DNA from 4 places in the Mesobacillus jeotgali genome. Region 1 is predicted to be linked to each of the others. Evidence: predicted binding sites of a transcription regulator. Region 1 holds the regulator's gene; each other region holds the start of a gene.
The links. The regulator LexA, encoded in region 1, represses DNA repair genes until DNA is damaged. The targets are predictions, from matches to a motif close to CGAACATATGTTCG.

Region 1 (3,158 bases):
TTTTTCATATATTTAATGAAGCTTGTTCTTCGTTTTTTCTTCTTTGAGCTTATCAGGGGTAACATCATTGCCTTCAGGATCCACAATGGTAACACCTTTAAGTGTATTAAGCATAGAAGATCGGAAAGATTGTAGATATTCCGCACGAAGCTTTGTTTGTTCCTTTGCTTCTTCTTCTGTCAACTTTGATGATTTTGCTTTCCTTGCCAGTTCATTGATTCTAGCAATTTTATCACTTGATAGCATTGTAAAGCTCCTTTGTAAAAAATTACGTCAAATGTCATCTTACTAAAATTTTTTGGATTTTACAAGAATAGAGCTTTCTTATTCCTCTGTCTCTGTATACTCAAGATATCTTCGGTTTACCGTTGCTTTGGATACGTCATATCCAAAACCCCTTAGTGTTGCTGCGATTTCAGCAAAGGTAAGCCCGTTATTACGCAGTCTGACAATTTCCTCGACCGGCATCTCTTTTCGTTCCCGGCCGGAGTTTTCACCTTGATTTTTCAAGTTGCGCTGCGGTTTATATCCATGCTCAACTGCTCGTTTCATCCCACGCTTGATTTTAATATTGTGGATCTTCCTCTGATACTCTTCCACCATACTGACAATTTGGAGCACCATCGAATCTGATTCGGATAACTGGAGCTCCCCACTGTGGGAGACACTATATAACTTTACATTTTCTTTCAAGATGCAATGAAGAATCGCGACTTTGGCATTTCCTCTTCCAAGTCTCGTCTCATCCTGAATCAACAGGGCACCAATCTTCTTATCCTTGATCAGTTCCAGCAGTTCAAGAATCCCTTCTCTCTCAAGATCATAACCACTAGCTTGTTCCTTAATAATACTAGCTACTTCAAAACCATAATTGCCTGCCAGCCGCAGCAGCTCTTCCTCCTGTCTGGCCAGGGAAGTTTCCTGTGTTTCCTTTGTTGTACTTACGCGGCAATAGATAATTGCTTTCATGTTGTCACCTTATTTCATCCTATCTTTCCGCATCCGCAATCTGTGTTGGTTCAATATGCTCAGCCTCCACAGGGATTACCAGCTCATCGCCTGGAACGATTGTTTCACCTATAATTCCGTTTTCTTTTTCTACCCAGCTTATAAATTCATTTTCAGAAAGATTATGTTCACTGGCAAATGATTCAGCAATCTCCCATAATGATTGCCCTTCTTCTATAGTAACAGTTATGTATGCATCCTCGTTATTTAACTGTGCTTTTGCGACGATTGAAAAAATTAAGCTGACAGCAAGCAGGATCATTGCATATGAATAGTTTTCCCAAAGCTTTTTCATTTACGGCACCCCTTGACGAATGTATGTTCGGTTTATTGATTTTATTATAAATCGAACATTTGTTTTGTGTCAACCTAAAAATTCGAACTTATGTTTGTATCTGTGGAAAAGACATGGTATAATTAGGACAAGAAAATATACGAGGTGCGTGAATATGACAAAGTTATCGAAGCGTCAACAAGATATATTTGAATTCATAAAAGGTGAAGTCAAGAAAAAAGGGTATCCGCCATCCGTACGCGAAATCGGTGAAGCTGTGGGGCTTGCTTCCAGCTCCACTGTCCATGGACACCTTGCAAGACTTGAAAGCAAAGGCTTGATCCGACGCGATCCTACTAAGCCGCGTGCAATAGAAATTCTCGAAATAGAAGAAGATAGCCGCATCCCTAAATATAAAGTGGTCAATGTACCTGTTGTCGGTAAAGTAACTGCTGGTATGCCAATTACCGCAATCGAAAATGTAGAAGAGTACTTTCCTCTTCCTGACCGCCTTGTTCCACATGATGAGCAGGTTTTCATGCTCGAAATCATGGGGGACAGTATGATTGAAGCAGGCATTCTTGATGGCGACTACGTTATTGTCAAGCAGCAGAAAACAGCTAATAACGGAGACATTGTTGTTGCGATGACAGAGGATGATGAAGCAACAGTAAAGCGCTTCTTCAAGGAAAAGGATTATTTCAGGCTGCAGCCGGAAAACCCTACGATGGATCCAATTATCCTTCGAAATGTATCCATTCTTGGTAAAGTCATTGGTGTATACCGCCATATGCATTAAAAAAAGCAAGCGGCCTTCGCTTGCTTTTTTCTATCTGCTAAACTTTTTAACTACTTCTATATGAGACTAGCACATTTATGAAAAAAATAGGTAGAGACCCTGACAACTTGTCCCTCTCCACATAAGATATTGTGTAAGTATCTTTCATGATGGAAAGGAGTTGAGTTTCTAATGGGATACAATCGAAATGATAATGATGTAGCTGGCGTGTTTTTCCCTAACCGGGACAGAGACAAAGTCAGGGCAACTGTTGATTTTGATGACCTCTGCCGTGCTGTGCGCCGTTGTATACTTGAGGATTTAGTAGCAGGCGCTCGGGATGATCGGGATGACGATCGTGACCGCCGCCATAGAAAATGTGGCTGCAGAGGCTAACATCTAACTGAAAAATCCCGAAAGGATTGTCCTTTCGGGATTTTTCTATTTCCATTGAATATTTTGAACAGGCAGCACACCTTTTATTTCTTCAAAGTACGCTGCTTTTTGATTTGCAGTCAGCCATACATGCACTGTTCCGCTATCCTGGCTGCTTCTGATCAAGCGGCCCATTCCCTGTCTTAGGCGGAGCAGCATATAAGGTATATCAACCTCTGCAGCTGGATTATCCGCATGCTTTCTTTTCGCCTGGAAGACTGGGTCATGAGGCGGGAATGGCAAGGACGAGATGATGACTTGGATTAATGACTCTCCCGGGACATCCAATCCTTCCCATAGACTGTATGAACATAGAACGGTTGCAATGCCATTCTGGAATCCCTTAACGGTTTCACTAATTTCACGGTCTCCCTCAAACAAGATAGGGAAACTCCATTCTTGATTTTCAGTCCATGCCCGGAATCGTTCCATCTCTTGTTCGGACGAGAACAGAACAAGAGAGCTGCCATTGCTGGACCTAAGGTCTTCTCCTATTTTGTCCCATTTCTTTATTTCATCATCCTCACTGTGTGCAACCAGTTCCATTTGCTCTTCATACTCAAATGGAGATGCAACAGTAAAGGAGGAGTATTTTTCAATCCCCAGGCTTTTCGCTATATAGCTGAAGTCTCCCCCCTGGGACAATGTAGCTGATGAAAATAC
Region 2 (3,158 bases), 720 kb from region 1:
TCGATTGCTTTATCAATTTTCGACATCAGTTTTTCTTTTCTGGTGTTCAGCTGAATTTCGGAAATAAGCATGTCAACATACAGGTCCAGAACAAAAGATTCCTTGGCTTTAATGCGTTTCATCACACTAGCCTTCATGGTTTCAGAATACGATTTTTCTTTCACTGACCTCACCTCTTAGACCTTTTTTATATTATATGGATTATCGAAAAGATAATCAACTAAATTTTTATAATTTTTAGAAAATTTATATCTAAACGCTAAATGTGGCTAAAAATAGAACTTTTTCTGTAACTAAAGAAAATTTAAACACTTATGGTAAAATAGGGTATAAGGTATTTTAGGAGGTGAAGGAATGACAGGTAATACAAAGAACTTAGTAGAAGAGTACGAAATAAATCCTTTTACCATGATAATTATTCCTGAAGAATACGGCAGCAGGATTTACTCCAGGGTGATCGAGCTGGAGGAGGAGTATTTATCCCCGTTCAGACCAATAGATATCGTTAAGAAAAGCTGCAAATATTTTGGAAGCAGTTACGATGGCAGAAAAGAGGGAACGAAACAGCTTACCGGGATCACCCACAAAACCCCGATCATCATCGACCCTATAAGCTCCATTTATTTCATGCCTACAAGCTCACCTACAAAACCGGATTGCATATGGGTTTCACATGAACATGTATTATTCCATAAGAAGGTGGATGCCCACAGTACACAGGTTACCTTCAGGAATAAGAAAACCCTGATTCTTCCGGTATCCCATCATTCATTTGAAAACCAGCTGCTGCGGACATCCCTGTTGCGCACCAAATTCATGCAGCGGATGAAAGACACTGAACGTAAAGCGCTATATCTTCTTCATGGGCCAAAATTCAGTGAATCGCAAGGATATCCTCATGCAAGCCTCGTCAGTGAGGTATATAAGGACTGAATAAAGAATCCGGTTTTTCAGCCGGATTCTTTTTGTTCTGCTGTCATGGGTTTAAACCGTTTGAAAAGGTAATGGACCATCAGCTCTTGGACTTTGTTGCGTATTCGGGGATTGAAATAGTTATGCTGTTCTTCGTAGCCTTTGTAGATGAAGAGGAACATGGTGAAGGCGTCATCCCGCTTTACTTCTTCAACCTTAAGATTATTCTTTTTGAGGTAGCTTTTCACGATAAAGAGTTCTTTCTGGACTGCTTTCATTGTTTCTTCAATTAGTTCCAAATAGGGCTTCTTTAATTTAAATGGACTATTTTCAACGACAGAAAGATCCCGGTTGAGCACGACCAATACCATCGGCAAATAGATAGCCTGCTCCATAATATCACGGTCTTTCTCAGGAATCCTTGTCATTTTACTCTGTCCCTTCTGTATAAAATAAGAACGTTTGTTCGTAATTATCGTACTGGATTTTGAAGAGGATTTCAAGAGGATAAAAAAATTTACTCATCCCTATCATCTTCTCCAAAACAAAAGGAAACTTGCAGTGCTGGTGGAGAAGGGCTTTTTTTGAAGGCATTGTTAAAGTTAAATGTTGTTTTTTACTCCTGTTGATTGTAGTGGAAAGCGAAGCGCCTGGAACGAAAATCAACAGCCTAATTTGTGGGCCTTTCAGAAAAGATTAAAGTAAAAGCAGGAGATTTATTTCTGTTATCGAAATATAAAGTGAATAATTTTAACTTTGGAAGGATGGCTACCGAGATGGAAAAAAGATTTATCAAAGCAGAGGATTTATTTGAATTAAAGTCCGTTACTGACCCTCAGTTTTCACCTGATGGAAAGAAGTGTGTGTTTGTACAGACAGAGATGCTGGAGAGTAAAAATGATTATGTCTCTAATTTATACATAATTGACATTGAAGAAGGCGGAGAGCCGAAGCAATGGACTTACGGTGAAAACCGCAACCATTCCCCAAGGTGGTCACCGGACGGAACGAAGCTGGCTTTCGTATCTAACCGCAGCGGCAAGAACCAGATATTCGTACTGGATTCTGCAGGCGGGGAGGCAAAGCAGGCAACTGATTTCAAGAATGGTGCGAATGGACCAGTCTGGTCTCCGGATGGAGAGAGAATCGCCTGTTCCGTATCCTTGAAGCCTGATGAGGATTTGCTCGAAAAAGCAGAAGATAAGAAAGACGACAAGAAGCTGGAACCGTTCGTAGCTGAGGAAATGAAATATAAATCAGATGCAGCTGGTTTCTGGGACGGAAGATACAAGCAGACAGTCATCGTCAATCTTGCAGATGGCAAAGCGGAGCTTGTGGCAAAAGGTGAAGTGGACTATCACGTGCAATGCTGGTCTCCTGATGGTAAAAGCCTTGTATTGTCGGCAGATGAGTCACCTGAACGTGATTTCTCTTTTAAAAGTGATCTATGGCTGATGGACATTGAGACAGGTAAGAAAACGAAACTGACAAACGGCACGGGTTATTTCGGGAATGCTGTCTTCTCTCCTGACGGAAAGTATCTTGGCTACACGGGGCATGAGCGAGAGTTTGAGAACGCAACGTTAACTCAGCTTTGGGTACAGAATTTGGAGACTGGAAGCCTCCAATGCGTCACAGAAAACATGGATATCCTTGTGGGGGACGCAGTTGCTGCGGACTTCCACCAGGGAGCGCATAGCCCGGGGTTGATCTGGGGCGAAGATGGCACTAGCTTTTACTTCCTTGCCAGCGACCAGGGAAACACCGTGTTATATTTTGCGAATCTTGATGGCGAAGTATATCCGGCACTTCTTGACCAGCAGCATGTTTATGGGTACACTCTTGACCGTAAAAACCAGAGAATCATTGCAGCCATCAGCACTCCGGTGCAGCCGGGAGAATTGTTCGAGCTTGAAGTAACCACTGGGGAAATGAAAAAACTGACGTCCATCAATGAAAAGGTCCTGGAGTCTGTCACTTTATCGAAGCCAGAGCCAATTACTTTCGAAGCAAGTGACGGCACCCCTCTGCATGGCTGGATCATGAAGCCGGCCGGGTATGAAGAAGGAAAGAAATATCCGCTGATTCTTGAAGTACACGGAGGACCGCACGCTATGTATGCGAACTCATACTTCAATGAATTTCAGGTCCTGGCGGCTGAGGGCTACGGAGTTCTCTATATCAATCCACGCGGCAGCCATGGTTACGGGCAGCAATTCGTCAATGCTGTACGCGGTGATTATGGC
Region 3 (3,158 bases), 1.5 Mb from region 1:
CGGGAGGTCAAGCCTGACAGATCGGGCACTTGGCCCTTTCCCTATGACGATATCAAGGCAAAAGTCTTCCATAGCAGGATAGAGTACTTCTTCAATCGTCCTTGGGAGTCTGTGAATTTCATCAATGAACAGGACATCGCCAGGCTCCAATGCCGTCAGGATGGCTGCCAGGTCCCCGGGCCTTTCGATCGCCGGTCCGGATGTCGTCCTGAGGTTGACTCCCATTTCATTGGCGATGATTGCTGCGAGTGTCGTCTTGCCCAAACCAGGCGGTCCGTAGAGCAGCACATGGTCCAGCGTTTCACGCCTCATTTTGGCCGCTTCAATAAATACCTCAAGATTTGCTTTTACTTTATCCTGGCCGATATATTGCCTGAGTGTCTGCGGACGCAGGCTCTGCTCAAATGAAACATCCTGGTCGCCCGCTTCACTGGAGATGATTCGCTCTTCCATCAGTTTCTCACCCTTCTAATAAGCTGGTTAACCGATCTCCTCAATGGTATTGGTCTATTTTAACTCAGCATTACTTTAATAGCTTCTGTAAAGCTTTCTTTATATATTGATCTGTCGTCAATGTTTCCTTCTTTAAATCTGGAGTTATTTTGCGGATTTCTTTTTCAGAGTAACCCAGCGCCTTAAGTGCCAAAACCGCCTCATCAAATTCGGCTGACTGGCTTATTGTGGCAGCAACCTCGTCCGAATTGAAAAGATTTGGTAAGTAATCCGGCACAAGGTCATGAAGTTTCCCTTTCAGATCGAGAATCATTTGTCTGGCGGTCTTCTTTCCTACTCCAGGGAATTTGACCAGGAACGACTCATCCTCATTTTCAATTGCCTGAACCACCTGACCAGGCTCACCCGATGCCAGGATGGCCAGAGCCCCTTTCGGACCGATTCCAGAAACATTCAAGAGCCTTGTGAAAAGCGCCTTTTCTTCTCGATTCTTGAATCCATATAGTGCAATCAGGTCTTCTCTGACATAATGATATGTATAAATACAAATCTCTTTACCTGCTTCTTTTGTAAATACAAATGGGTTTGGTGTCATGATTTGATACCCAATCCCGCCATTTTCAATGACTATATATTCAGGACCGACGAAGTCGACGGTACCTTTTATGAATTCATACAATTCTCTCGCCCCTCTGCTTTGCTGTAACTCATTTTAACATACTCCTTTTAAAGGTATGAATAAAAATATGCAAAAAGGCGAACGTATGATCATTTTTATAAGAAAAGCGCAAGTGCCTTGGTCAGCCCCGACAAGCGTTGGAGGGCGGACCGGTGAAGTCGCTCTTTGACTTCATCGGGCGGACCGAAATCGAAAAGTATAGCCGACTGTCCAGAAACCAGAAACTGGAGACTCCGACAAAGAAGCGCTTTTTGCTTCTGCCGGCGGAGTTGAAGTTTCGGAGTTTCTAGGAGGTGAAACTAGACAATTCGAAAAGCGGAGGCGACTGCCCAACTCCGACAAGCGTTGGAGGGCCTGACAGTGAAGTCGTTTTTTGACTTCATTGGCAGGACCGAAATCGAAAAGTATAGCCGACTGTCCAGAAACGCAGAAACTGGAGACTCCGACAAAGAAGCGCTTTTTGCTTCTGCCGGCGGAGTTGAAGTTTCGGAGTTTCTAGGAGACGAAACTAGACAATCGTCTCGAGGAGTTAGGAGCCGCAGCTAGACAAACGTCTCGAGCTGCTCAAAGCTAACGCTTCTCGCAAGATACTCGGGGAGCAAATTCAGGGATGAAAACTGGCTAGGCGCTGGAGCTAGACACTAATCTAAGTGGATAAATTTATACTTTCTTAGCCAGTAATAAAAGCGGGAAAACACAAATAAGAGCCAGTCAGCCTGGCTCTTCACTGTTTTCTATCACTGTATATGGTTTAAAAGTCTCCAATACCTCTTCATAACATTGTTTATTCCGGATTGGTATGCCTTTCTTCAATTGATTCCGCTTAATACTTTCAAGTCTGCCAAGGTCAATCTGAAAGAAAGATTGGATAATATTCGAACCATCCGGCCTTCCATTAAAAATAGTCAGGACCCCTTCATCTGACAGCCCAAAATATCCATTTGCCTTTAACAGCGGCGAAATATCATCATATTCCTGCCTGAATACCGCTTTGTTCGCTTCCATATCTACTAGCTGCCATTCGTCATATTTTGCCCAAAAGTCCTCCATAGACCAAATCGTTTCCTGAATCCGCTCCTCACTCATTTCACCATCAAGGTAGACTCTTTGCAAAATGATCGTGACCTTAAGAGGTCCGTTGATTTCATCGACTGCTTCTTCAGGCTTCTCAGCAAAAACTGGCTCTGTCTGAAGTACTAAACTGTATCCTGATAGACTAATTAGGAGCATAACAGCTGAGCTTAATACTTTTAATAATTTAATTGAAGCCATTGCTGTCCACCTCTCTTATTTGCTAAAATTTGTTCTTTTTCACTAATAGTGTAGCCAAAATGAAGTTATTTATCCTATTTAAAGTAACCATGAAAAATAGAAGGCAAAGGTTACTCTGCCTTCTATCTTGCTTACGGGTTGAAGTTTATGCTTTCCCTTGGATTTCCATTCCTCCGGTCATAATCGATATTCCTTGATCTGCTGAAGGTACCTTCATCCTCGATGATCCGTAGTTCTCTGTCTTCAGTATATGGAAGGACAACCTGTTTGATTTTCTTGTCTGTCTGTTTTTTCTGTGACTTGTCCTTATAGGTCACGGCAATTTCTACTTTCCTGCCAAATAAAACTGATCTTACCTTATCAACATTGGCGACAGACTCAGCAGCAAGTCCTACTTTGCGGGCCAATCTGTTATCTTGCTCAGAATTTGTGTAGATTCTTGCCTGGCGGCTTCCCCTTTGCTCACTCAGGTGTCCATGGTAATTTAAATCACCACGGCTGTATTTATTATCTCTTTGGAAAAAGTTGTGGTCATGATCAGAACGCGGGACAGTTGGATTCGGAGGATTGCCGTTTTCATCTCTGGACTGAAGCATCCTCCGTTTCCGGTTTTCTGCAGCCATTCCCTCTTTTCCAAAATTATGGTCGAAAATTTCCGTGATCGCACCCTCTCTGTCATCCATCACGTCAATTTCATTTCCTTTTTCGTTCGAGTAATAGCCAAGTGGCTGCCCACCGTTGGCATTCCTGTCCT
Region 4 (3,158 bases), 230 kb from region 1:
TTAAGTGAATAATATGAATGCTTTTCATGGGTTGAATGAATAAAGTTATTTAAGACTCCCATATTGATTGCTAATATAATCTTGTCATTAGAATACTCCAAGTTCTCATCTGAAAAACCACTTAAAACCTCTTCCAGTGTTTCAATGGAATTTTTGTTCGGTGAAAAACTTTCGGTTGCATCATTAAATATTTTATAATCACTGATCAATTCTGGTTTTTTCTCTTTTAGGTAGGCAAGCAAGTGCGACTTTCCGTCACCGACACTACCACAGAGTAATATCAAGCTTCCTTTTTCTATCCCTTTGTTTCGTTCTAGAATTTCTTCTAGGTCTAATTGAATTTTGCGATCTACGTGCATATAGTCTTTAAATGAACTAAAGTGGTTAGCATTTTCAATCGCTTCCTGAGAAGATTCTTTTAACCTTCTCAATTCTCTCATTAAGTAGCTTTCTCCTTGAGCAAGATCTTTCTTGATTAGTGTCTCGGGTGATTTTCCATCCTTTATTGTTTCTGTTTCCTTAGGGTCCTTATTGACGACATTAGCTTTCTGAACGTTATCAAGCTTTCCTAAACCCAACAATTCTAAGATCTGTTTGTTGATTAATTCAGTAAATTCCTCTTTTTGGGGCACCTTATTCTTTGGTTTTGGTGCTTCGTATGGCGGGATCTTAAGCTGACCTGAAGAATAAACTTCGACAAACCATACACCCACTTTATACATCTCTTTATGTAACTTAAAAGCTTCAGTGATATCATTAAAGTTTGCATTATGCGCAGCTTTGTTTCCGGATAGCCGGATCGTATCAAATGCCTGCTGTATATCCCTATTAATAATTTCTTCTCTAGTAAGTATATTGATCTTATCGTAAAGTGAAGATTGATAAGGAACTTCTAGTTTCTCTATTTTAAAAACTTCAGATAGGATTTCTTCAGCAAATAATCTACCTTTAATGATCGAACTGCTAGCATCTTCGAATATTAGTTCTTCCATTTTCTTCGCGCTGTAGGCAGCAGCCGGGATCGAATCTTCAAGAAAACTTAATAAATACACTTCATTGGAACTCATTTATTACCCTCCGAATGAATCATTTCTTCTTATATAAATGATTTTAGCACATTCTTTAGCCTAAGCCTTATGGTTTGATCAAGATTTTTACAATTGGTTGCCAATTCCAACACGAATAAAGGTTCGTCTTTTTTATTGCTTGTACAACAGATTAGTTTTATAATAAAAACATAAAATTACGTACGTAAATACGGAGGCGGTAAAATGGATGCTACGTTTAGTTACAACTTTCCTGCCATTAGAGGAATCCAGGCTGGAAAAGAATATTTTGTTGCTATGTGCCCTTTGAGGATTATTCCTAAGATCTTTCTTTTTGATGAAGAAGAAATTCCTCCTGAGCATAGAGCCCAAAGAATTTTAAATAAGGCTCGTATACCAGAATTAACAAATTACATAGTCGATAATCAAAAAGATTACGTCTTTTCTTCTATCACAGCTTCTGTTGATGGTGACTTAAGCTTTGTTCCTTTCATTAATGACCCATCTGCCAAGGATCTAGGTCAGTTAAGAATTGCTCTGGATGCTAGATTTCTAATCAATGACGGACAGCATAGAAGAGCAGCAATTGAAGAGGCTTTAAAGATTTCTCCTGAATTAGGGAATGAAACAATCTCCGTTGTATTTTTCCATGATGAAGGCTTAAGAAAATCACAACAAATTTTTTCAGATTTAAATAGACATGCTGTGAATACTACATCATCTATTGGTATTTTATATGATCATAGAGATCGGTTGTCATTGTTGACAAAGGATATCATCCTAACCACCCCATTACTAAATAGGTATACGGACAAGGAAAGAGTTTCTCTTTCGAAAAACTCACCCAAGATTTTGGCTTTGAATCACATCTTTAATACCAACCTTAAATTGTTGGGTAAATCTAAGGGTGATCAAATAACCCAAGAAGATGAAGATTTCCTAAGGTTGTTTTGGTCTGTCTTATGTGATTCTATTAAAGAATGGAATCACGTGTTGTCTAAAGAGTTGTCACCGAAAGAATTAAGAGAAACCTATATTGTTGGACACGGTGTATTTATTGAAGCACTTGGCATTGTTGGAAATTATTTAAGAAGGTATCACGAACAAGACTTGCCAAAATATTTAAATATGCTATCCAAGATTGATTGGAATAGAAGTAATAACCAAGACTGGCTCGGTCGAGCTTTTAATCACAATGGCCGGATTCAAAAAACTTCTTATACAATTCAACTAACCTCAAATAAAATTAAACAATTAATTGGCCTGCCACTAACTGAAGCTGAACAGGCACTGGAAGATAAATTTTTTCAAGGAGTAGTTTAACATGGCTAACGGCATCATTAGTAATCTTTTATCTAAAAACAACCCTCATATAGAGGAAGCAAAAGAAAGAATTAAAGCAGCTTATAAAGAAGATAATCGACCTTGGGTGGTTGGATACAGTGGTGGGAAAGACTCCACTGTGGTTGTACAATTAGTATTTGAAGCCCTAACTGAGATGGACAGTGAAGAACTGCATAAAAAAGTTTATGTAATCTCCTCTGATACACTAGTTGAAACACCTTTAATTATAAATTCTATTAACCAGACGTTAAGAAGAATTCAAGAAGAAGCGCTAAATAGAAATTTGCCGATCGAAACGCATAAAGTAAAACCTGAATTTGAACAATCATTTTGGGTGAATATTATCGGTAAAGGCTACCCTACCCCAAACCAGCAATTTAGATGGTGTACCGACCGTCTTAAGATCGACCCTGCGAACCAATTTATAATGGATAAAGTCTCCTCATTTGGAGAAGTGATCATGGTTCTAGGTGTACGAGAGGATGAAAGTGCTACTAGAGGCAATGTCATTCGCTCGCACACAGTTGAAGGAAAAACTTTTATGAGACATTCCACATTATCTAATGCTTATGTTTATGCACCAATAAGAAGCTTCACATTAGATGATGTATGGGATTACTTATTGAACTTCCCTTCTCCTTGGGGTGATGATAATCATGAATTACACAGACTATATCAGGATTCTAGCAGTGGTGAATGTCCATTGGTAGTGGATAAGACAATAAAAGAATCAGCCGGATCTTGCGGAAACAGCCGTTTTGGATGCTG

Region 2: the regulator LexA is predicted to act here: its motif matches at 1,368-1,381, upstream of FOF60_RS06110 (YhjD family protein).
Region 3: the regulator LexA is predicted to act here: its motif matches at 1,211-1,224, upstream of ruvA (Holliday junction branch migration protein RuvA).
Region 4: the regulator LexA is predicted to act here: its motif matches at 1,180-1,193, upstream of dndB (DNA sulfur modification protein DndB).

The regions. Positions count from the first base shown of each region.
Region 1 is NZ_CP109811.1:1,944,776-1,947,933, reverse strand. It holds gene FOF60_RS09635 (DUF896 domain-containing protein) at 13-246, opposite strand; gene FOF60_RS09630 (YneB family resolvase-like protein) at 325-969, opposite strand; gene FOF60_RS09625 (cell division suppressor protein YneA) at 989-1,303, opposite strand; gene lexA (transcriptional repressor LexA) at 1,458-2,081, shown strand; gene FOF60_RS09615 (hypothetical protein) at 2,253-2,456, shown strand; gene FOF60_RS09610 (ATP-dependent DNA helicase) at 2,502-3,158, opposite strand, start outside.
Region 2 is NZ_CP109811.1:1,223,448-1,226,605, forward strand. It holds gene FOF60_RS06100 (IDEAL domain-containing protein) at 1-122, opposite strand, end outside; gene FOF60_RS06105 (competence protein ComK) at 355-933, shown strand; gene FOF60_RS06110 (YhjD family protein) at 951-1,340, opposite strand; gene FOF60_RS06115 (S9 family peptidase) at 1,689-3,158, shown strand, end outside.
Region 3 is NZ_CP109811.1:3,474,802-3,477,959, forward strand. It holds gene ruvB (Holliday junction branch migration DNA helicase RuvB) at 1-453, opposite strand, end outside; gene ruvA (Holliday junction branch migration protein RuvA) at 524-1,132, opposite strand; gene FOF60_RS17885 (hypothetical protein) at 1,285-1,422, shown strand; gene FOF60_RS17890 (hypothetical protein) at 1,493-1,678, shown strand; gene FOF60_RS17895 (intercompartmental signaling factor BofC) at 1,844-2,404, opposite strand; gene FOF60_RS17900 (YhcN/YlaJ family sporulation lipoprotein) at 2,536-3,158, opposite strand, start outside.
Region 4 is NZ_CP109811.1:2,178,156-2,181,313, reverse strand. It holds gene dptF (DNA phosphorothioation-dependent restriction protein DptF) at 1-1,067, opposite strand, end outside; gene dndB (DNA sulfur modification protein DndB) at 1,272-2,369, shown strand; gene dndC (DNA phosphorothioation system sulfurtransferase DndC) at 2,371-3,158, shown strand, end outside.